One region of the Paenibacillus sp. 11B genome, then DNA from elsewhere that is predicted to be linked to it. Evidence: riboswitches for the same ligand, from Rfam matches in the RefSeq annotation. Region 1 holds a riboswitch; each other region holds the start of a gene.
The links. A riboswitch is a leader RNA that binds a small molecule or an ion and turns the genes downstream of it on or off. The one in region 1 is predicted to bind thiamine pyrophosphate.
Positions count from the first base shown of each region.

Region 2: another riboswitch for thiamine pyrophosphate. It lies ahead of tenA (thiaminase II); the one in region 1 lies ahead of thiC (phosphomethylpyrimidine synthase ThiC).
Region 3: another riboswitch for thiamine pyrophosphate. It lies ahead of Q0V21_RS23195 (ABC transporter ATP-binding protein); the one in region 1 lies ahead of thiC (phosphomethylpyrimidine synthase ThiC).
Region 4: another riboswitch for thiamine pyrophosphate. It lies ahead of Q0V21_RS01975 (thiamine phosphate synthase); the one in region 1 lies ahead of thiC (phosphomethylpyrimidine synthase ThiC).

Region 1 covers NZ_JAUKNS010000011.1:8,133-10,335, reverse strand. The annotation lists gene Q0V21_RS31355 (IclR family transcriptional regulator) at 1-296, shown strand, start outside; TPP riboswitch at 415-528, shown strand; gene thiC (phosphomethylpyrimidine synthase ThiC) at 896-2,203, shown strand, end outside.
Region 2 covers NZ_JAUKNS010000002.1:422,444-424,646, reverse strand. The annotation lists gene Q0V21_RS10365 (NAD(P)/FAD-dependent oxidoreductase) at 1-954, shown strand, start outside; gene Q0V21_RS10360 (hypothetical protein) at 963-1,181, shown strand; TPP riboswitch at 1,228-1,326, shown strand; gene tenA (thiaminase II) at 1,448-2,119, shown strand; gene Q0V21_RS10350 (GNAT family N-acetyltransferase) at 2,162-2,203, shown strand, end outside.
Region 3 covers NZ_JAUKNS010000005.1:243,142-245,344, forward strand. The annotation lists gene Q0V21_RS23190 (radical SAM/SPASM domain-containing protein) at 1-494, opposite strand, end outside; TPP riboswitch at 823-925, shown strand; gene Q0V21_RS23195 (ABC transporter ATP-binding protein) at 1,095-1,862, shown strand; gene Q0V21_RS23200 (ABC transporter permease) at 1,876-2,203, shown strand, end outside.
Region 4 covers NZ_JAUKNS010000001.1:446,790-448,992, reverse strand. The annotation lists gene Q0V21_RS01980 (ABC-F family ATP-binding cassette domain-containing protein) at 1-623, shown strand, start outside; TPP riboswitch at 749-858, shown strand; gene Q0V21_RS01975 (thiamine phosphate synthase) at 1,176-1,766, shown strand; gene thiO (glycine oxidase ThiO) at 1,771-2,203, shown strand, end outside.

The sequences.
Region 1 (2,203 bases):
CCACCGAGGAAGACCGTGAAGATCTGATGAATGGACCGGAATGGCCGGTATTTATCGATCCCAAAGTATATTTGGCACAGATGAAAGACATTCTGGAATATGGCTACGCAACAAGTTATGAGGAACGTGAACCGGGAGCTGCGGCAGTATCTGTCCCCATCCTGGATCGGAAAGGCAACATCGCTGCTGCCTTGTCGGTATCCGGGCCTGTTAGTCGCCTTTCCCAGGAGACGTTGCATGAATACGCACCTGTGCTGAAGGAGGCTGCTACACAGATGGGACTCATGTTATCCTGATTTTATTTTCTGAATATAAAGGTTGTTTTTATGATTCGGTTGCGCTACTCTGTAATGGACGGCCTAACGGGGCCAGCATAATTGAATATGCATTTGCGGCTTAAATGCTGCAACTTGTTAACGTTACTGGGGGAGTCCGAATTGTCCGGACTGAGACGGAATCGCATGAGATTCCGGACCCTTTGCACCTGATCTGGATCATACCAGCGTAGGGAAGTAATCGGCGATACGACCACGAACACCACATGATGTGACCTATGGATGGGCTCCGCTATGGAGCCTTTATAAGGTGCGTTATTGGTGATGGACATAAGCCGGTTCCCTTGGGAACCGGCTTTTTTTATATAGTAAACAGGCGGAAGAAGCTGCCAGAACTGCTTTTGGGCAAAGTACCGGGGAGCATCTGCCAAGCTTCTGGGATAGAGTTCATTTGCATTCACTGCCTACGTATTACTAAATGTGATGTCCCTGCTTTCTGTCGTATGGTCGCTCTTTCTTTATCTATGTTGTGGATGATTCGGGACAAGTGCGCAAGCATTTTAATCCAGACGATCACCAATGAGGAGGAGACAAGAGCGATGAGTAAAGGGAACAGAACGATGGGACAGGACGAGCAGGATCAGCAGTTGGCAAAAGAAAAAGGGGCGACCGGACGGGTTCAGCCCTTCCCGGGCAGCCGCAAAGTTTACATTTATGGCTCTCGACCGGACATTGCTGTACCGGAGCGTGAAATTGCCCTTCATGACACGAATACTCCCCAAGGAGTGGAGCATAACGAACCGCTGCGTGTCTATGATACGAGCGGGCCGATGACCGATCCCGGATTTCATGCCGATATCCGCGCAGGTCTGCCAGCGCTGCGTACGCGATGGATTACGGAGCGTGAAGATGTTGAAGCTTACCGGGGACGGACGGTAAAGCCGGAAGATAACGGTCTGAAGCCAGGATGGAAGCGAGCTGGAGCCGAGGAGTATCCAGGGTTGCGTGGTCAACCCTTGCGAGGAATAGCTGGGCGCAGCGTGACCCAGATGCATTATGCACGACAGGGAATCATCACGCCGGAGATGGAGTTCGCAGCCATTCGTGAAGGCGTGGAGCCGGAGTTTGTTCGACAGGAGCTGGCGAGTGGCAGGGCGATCCTTCCGTCGAACATCAATCACCCGGAGAGTGAGCCGATGCTGATCGGGCGTCATTTTCATGTGAAGATTAATGCGAACATCGGAAACTCTGCCGTATCGTCCTCTATCGAGGAAGAGGTGGAGAAGATGACTTGGGCGGTACGCTGGGGGTCAGATACGGTGATGGATCTTTCCACAGGCAAGGACATTCATACGACTCGGGAATGGATCATCCGCAATTCTCCGGTACCGATCGGAACGGTGCCGCTCTATCAGGCGCTGGAGAAGGTCAATGGTGAAGCCGAAGCACTGACCTGGGAGTTGTATCGTGACACGCTCATTGAGCAGGCAGAGCAGGGCGTGGATTACTTTACGATCCATGCAGGCGTGCTGCTGCGTTATATCCCGATGACCGCCAAGCGCATGACAGGCATTGTGTCACGGGGCGGGTCCATCATGGCAGCATGGTGCCTTGCGCATCATCAGGAGAATTTTCTGTATACCCATTTTGAAGAAATCTGCGAGATTATGAAAAGGTATGACGTGGCGTTCTCTCTTGGAGACGGGCTGCGCCCAGGAAGCATCTACGATGCTAATGACGAAGCCCAGATGGCGGAACTGGCTACGCTTGGTGAACTGACACAAATCGCCTGGAAGCATGATGTGCAGGTGATGATCGAAGGTCCGGGACATGTGCCGATGCACAAGATCAAGGAGAATGTCGATCTGCAAATGGAGATTTGCAAGGAAGCGCCGTTCTATACTTTGGGACCGCTGACGACCGATATT
Region 2 (2,203 bases), on a different contig from region 1:
CAGCTTGCCAAGGCAGGTGCACGTTTCTATCCCGGGTTGATTGAAGAACTTAAGAGTGAAGGGGAAACGGAAACGGGTTACGCTCAAGTGGGTGCGCTTAGTATTCATACCGATGTGGAGAAACTCAACAAGATGCAGGAACGGGCACATCTTCGTAAAGAAGATGCACCGGAGATTGGTGATATTACCCTGTTGGATGCAAAAGAAACCCATCAGCGTTTTCCTCTACTAGAGGAAACTTTTCAATCCGTATACATCAGCGGTGCTGCGCGTATCGATGGCCGTGCGCTGCGCGATGCCTTGATCCGATCGGCACAGCGAAATGGAGCGGTCCTGATTGATGGGGACGCGACACTTCAACATGAGTCGAATCGGGTAACTGGAGTAGTTGTTGACGGGAAAGTCATATCGGCTGACGAGGTTATTGTGTGTGCCGGCGCTTGGGCCAATGAACTATTCAAGCCCTTGGGCATTGATTTTAAGGTTCATTATCAGAAGGCGCAAATTATGCATTTGCAGGTTCACGATCGAGAAGATACTGAGAAATGGCCTGTGGTCATGCCTCCTTCGGATCAATATTTGTTAGCCTTTGATCAACAGAAGATTGTGATTGGGGCGACTCACGAAAATGATATTGAAGGCTATGATACAAGAGTAACCGCAGGCGGAATGCAGGAAATATTGAATAAAGGATTGGAACTGGCTCCTGGTTTAGCTGATAGCACGTTTCAGGAAGTGAGAGTAGGCTTCCGTCCGTTCACACCGGGTTTTCTTCCGGTAATGGGTGCTGTTCCTGGTTGGGATGGCTTGATCACAGCCAACGGGCTTGGAGCATCAGGTCTGACGATGGGGCCCTTTATAGGAAGTCAACTGGCCAAATTGGCTCTGGGTATGGATTTGGATATCGATATTCAGCCATATAATATAGGAAAAGCAATGGAAGACCAGAAATGAGGTGAACCATGACATATTCACAGCGTTTAACTCACGGCAGCTCTTCAGATATCATATATCTGGAGCACCAGATTGGCGTTGCAGAGGATGAATTGGCAAAAGCCAAGGAAGAGCAACAGGCATACGAAAGGGATTTGAACCAGTTAAGTGAAGTGCAGAATAGGATTGAAACCATTCGCACCCGTCTGAAGAGCTTGCAAGAGGAATTAGGCAAACTCGAAGATTAATAGGAATAGTTTGACATTTGGAGATACACATGTTGTAATAAGCCTGAGCAATTTGCAGGGGGACTGTTCGCAGTTGAGAAGGTTAAAACCTGACCCTTTGAACCTGTTAGTTAATACTGACGTAGGGAGCAAATGACATGTACTCATGTTATTTTTTGCCCTTGCCGAAATTAGGACAAGGGCTTTTTGGTGTGTATATTTCATAACAGGAAGCAATAGCGGGATTGCAGATGGGACAATATGATTTGGACAAAGGAGAACTGATCATGTCATTTTCAAGAACGTTAAAAGACAAGTCCATAACCGTATGGGAAGATGGATACAATCATCCTTTTTTACACGAGATGGGGAAAGGCACACTGGATCAGGAAGCGTTTAAGTTTTATCTACTCCAGGACTATACATATCTGATTGAATATGCGAAGATTTTTGCGATGGGTGCAGTGAAGGCTGCGGATGAAAAACTGATGACGAATTTTACGGTTATTCAACACGCTATTCTGTACGAAGAAATGGATTTGCATCGGAATTACATGAATGAATTTGGGATAACGCTGGATGAACATCATACTGTCAAACCATCTCTTTTCAACAAGGCATATACGTCAAATATGATGAGTGTTGCTCAAACAGGCGGGGTTGCCGAAATCATCGCCGTCATTTTCCCTTGTGCGTGGACGTATTACGACTATGCCACAAGATTAAAAGAACAATATCGGGATTCATTAGAGGGTAATTTCTATCAGACTTGGATCGAAAATTATGCAAGTGATGAATTCCGCGACTCATTCGAATGGTTCTATGATACACTGGATGCATTATGTGAACATAAAACCGAGCAGGAACTGGAAGCCATTGAGGACATATTCAGAAGAAGCGTTGAATTTGAATATCTGTTCTGGGATATGGCGTATAAACGGAAACTCTCGTACTTCTAATGATGAAATAGACTACAACCAGAGACAAGGATGAACATACAGATGAACAATCGTGGAGAACGCATCTATTTACGATTTTTGAAC
Region 3 (2,203 bases), on a different contig from region 1:
AGCGTCTCCCGGTTACGGTTCATCTGGGCATTTGTGAAGTTATCCTGTGTCAGATTCCAGAGACGGAAAGAAATAATAACATTGTGCTTCACTGCTTCCCGGACAAAAGACAACACATTGCCCAGATAGCCCTCACGATCTGTCGAACCTTCGTGTCCATCAAAGCTGTGCAAAGAAAAGTTCATCTGACGCAGCGCCGGTTTGCCGAGCAACTTGTGTTGGGTCTTGGGCAGCAGTGTACCATTCGTCGTAATGTTAACCTTGAACCCCTTCTCATGCGCGGAATCGAGTAACAAATCAATTTTGGGATGAAGCAGCGGCTCACCTTTGACATGTAAATAAATATGCTTGGTATGGGGTTTGATCTGATCCAATATATTGTTGAAGACTTCAGGGTCAATGAAATTTTTGGCACGTTTGGTCTGCGGGCAGAAGCTGCATGCCAGATTACATATACTTGTGATCTCAATATATACTTTCTTGAACGTTTTCAACTCGGGGTCCCCATTCTGCTCAGGAGGGAGAACAGTCCCACCCTCATTTATGATCCGGCCCATATGTGCCACCACTATTATATCGGGTTAGAGAGCCAAGGTAAATCGACCCGCATGTTAATTTTCTTTTCCTCCCTTCCCGGGCGTCTTCTTACTTGTACATCTGAGCAGTTGCCCTTCTGATCGAAGAGCTTAATTCGCTGTTCATTCAAACGGTTAGAATCTTGGGTTACTTTCCTAACTCACATTCCTCGCACTTCTTTTAGGACGCCCTCTTTACATTCCACTTGCATGTGATATATGCTGAACACACAACTGCATATCTTGAACATTGCACTAGGGGAGCCTTGCGGCTGAGACGAATCGAACGATTCGGACCCTTTGAACCTGATCTGGATTATACCAGCGGAGGGAAGTGGAGCGGCCTATCCGTAAGCGGATTTTTTCATGTTAATGATGAAATTTAATATGAATTGAACGTATAGACCCACTCATTTCTCTGGAAATGGGTGGGTCTTTTTCGCGTTCTGCGGCAGATCAGAAGGTGTAATTAAAGATCCCGCAGTTTGAAGTTTGAATCAGAAGGGGGAACGGGACGAGATGGATAACGACATAACCATTCACAACATGAGCTTTGCTTTCCCGAAAAAAAGGGATTCCCCCGTGCTCTCCAATGTGTCGATGCGTGTAGCGGAAGGCGAATTCGTCTCCCTCATCGGTTCCAGCGGCTCCGGTAAAAGCACTCTCTTCAAGCTGCTGGCAGGCTTGCTTGAGCCAACCCACGGAACCATCGAAATTCCGTGGGTTCGCGAAGGAGAGCGGCTTGGACGCGTGGCCTACATGCCGCAAAAGGACCTCCTGTTATCTTGGCGAACCGTCATGGAGAATTGCATGCTCCCCTCCGAACTTGCTTCAGGGCGGCAGGACAAGGCAAAGACGCAGGCGGACATCCTGGCTGGCCTCGACAGATTTGGCTTATCCGGCTACGCGCATGCGTATCCGTACGAACTGTCCGGCGGCATGCGGCAGCGAGTCGCAATGCTGCGCACCCTGCTTACAGGCGGCCAGCTGATGCTGCTGGATGAACCATTCGGTGCACTCGATGCCCTGACCAAACGGGAGATGCATCGCTGGCTGCTAGAACTCTGGGGAAGTTTGGGCAAAACCGTGTTGTTCATCACGCATGATATTGAAGAAGCCTTGCTGCTCAGTGATCGAATTATCCTGTTAACTCCAGGGGGACAAAGCCAACAGCTGCAGGATATAACGGTACCTTTGCCGCGTCCAAGACATTCAGACATGATCTATGAACCGGCTCTCGTTCAGATGAGACGACTACTGGAGGAACAATTGCATGCGAAACGGTAACTGGAGATGCAGCATGAAGGATAGTGTAAAGCGTTGGCTTGCCCGTTATGGTCTGTTTCTCTTGCTCATGCTGTTACTGCTCGTCATCTGGGAGTGGATTGTGAATATGGGATGGGTGCCCTCCTTCATCATTCCAGCCCCTACGGCAATTGCCAGTTCGCTATATGAGCATCGCCGACTCCTGTTGGCTACACATTTACCTGCTACCTTGATGGAGGTTGTCGTTGGTTTTGGCTTGTCCATTGGTGCCGGAATTGCACTTGCGACAGGCATGCATATGAACCGATCCATTGAAAAGGCGTTATATCCCTTCATCGTAATTAGTCAGACGATTCCACTAA
Region 4 (2,203 bases), on a different contig from region 1:
AACCCACGTTTAATTTCAAGGATGCCCGTGCGAGCAGTAAAACGGTCTTTGAGGGTATTGATTTTGAGATTGGATATTCGTATGCATTACTGCCCAAAATGACGATGACGATTGAGCGTGGCGAGAAAATTGCCATTGTTGGATGTAACGGTGTAGGTAAATCAACACTGCTCAAGACCATTTTGGGGAAAATTCCACCCCTCAGTGGTAAGACTTTCTTGGGTGATTATCTGGAAACCGCTTATTTCGAACAGGAAGTACGTGCAGGTAATATTACCCCGATCGAAGATGTTTGGAATGAATTCTCTCATCTGACACAGAATGAAGTCCGGGGCCATCTTGCACGTTGTGGATTGAAAAATGAGCATATCACCCGTCCGCTTAACGCGCTTAGTGGTGGAGAGCAAGCGAAGGTTCGTTTGTGTAAGCTTCTGATGCGTGAAAGCAACTGGATTTTGTTCGATGAGCCTACGAACCATTTGGATGTGACGGCCAAAGCAGAGCTGAAACGTGCCCTGCAAGAATTCAAGGGTACCGTGCTGCTTGTATCCCATGAACCTGAATTTTATGAAGGCTGGGTAACCAAAACGTGGGATGTTGAGGCGTGGTCCGAGAAACAATAGTTACTTCATACCAGACGAGCTATTTCGATAACTAGATTGTCTTCAGCAATGGATAAAGAACGTAATAAATGGAAAATGTACGGTGACAAAAAAAGATGTCTATGGTAACATAGGCTACAGCTTCATATGAACACTAGGGGGGCCGCACGATGCGGCTGAGATGGAAGAATGCGATTCCGGACCCTTTGCACCTGATCTGGATCATACCAGCGTAGGGAAGTGGCGCGTTTCAGCTAATGACAAAGGGCGTTATCGTTGACTTTGCGATATTGCCTGCAAGATGAATCATGCGGTTTCTAGGTATACTACGTTGCGACTATGGATGGTTTTTATAGTTGGTTATACGTTATGTATAGAGTAATTGCATGCGACAGTCATTCAGTTGATCATGAATTTTAAATTCGTGGCCACTCCTCTACGGGAGTGGCTTTTTTTGTTGTTTTATACCAGCTTAAAGCACGCAAGAGGAGGGCGAACAGGACGGCAATCTTCCATGAACATGTAGGAGCACAATCATTTGAACTGCATGTCATTTCGCTAGGTAAGGGAGACATGTACTCTTTTCTAGATACGGCTAAGAAAGTATGGCGATGGATCGATTATATCCACATTCGGGAAAAAAAGCTGACCCTAGAGCAGCAGATGTATTGGGCGCAAAGTCTAAAAACACAAGGTGTTCCATCTAAACGAATCGTTATGAACGGCTTAGATCAGCTGGCTCAACATGCGTGGTTGGGTGGTGTGCATTGGGGTCAAGCAGCTATTGAAGGCTATGATCTGGCTGAGTTAAATCGACTGAACCGGCTTCGTGTAGGCGTGTCAGTTCATTCTCTGAAAGAAGCAAAAGTTGCAGAAGAACGTGGAGCCGATTATCTCTTTTACGGGCATGTATACGAATCCGATAGTAAACCGAATTGCGAACCTAGAGGTCTTATTGCGTTGGCTGAAGTATGCTCCAATGTTTCGATTCCAGTGATTGCGATTGGCGGGATTAGACCGGAGAATATCAGGGCTATTCGTACTGCGGGTGCCAAAGGTGCTGCGGTAATCTCAACCATTTGGATGAACAGCAAGCCGGAGCTGGCTGCCGCTTCATTGCGGCAGGCAATCAGGGATTCAGAGAACGCCGAACCAAGGAGATGAGAACATGAGAGAGGAAGCAAGAAGCCAGAGCAGGAATCGTTCGGGTTATCATCCAGGAACAGTATTCAGGAGTAAAGGTGGAACAGAGATTCGAGGCAAGCTTCATGCGGAAACGATTATTGTTGGTGGAGGAGTTATTGGTAGTGCCATTGCATGTGAACTCGCCACCCGCGGTCACGACGTTCTTCTGGTTGAGCGTGCAAGAATAGGCGGGGGAACTTCCTGTGCAGCTGCCGGGATGCTTGCTGCGGACAGTGAGGAATTCACTCATGCTGTGATGGCGAAGCTTGCGCGGCAGAGCAGAGCATTACTTCACGAGCAGAAGGAGCGAATCCATTCACTTAGCGGAGTGGAAATGGGTTTGCAACAGCATGGATTTATTACTCCTTTTCGTTCATACAGTGAGGTCAGCAGCTACAAGAATAAACGATCGTCTT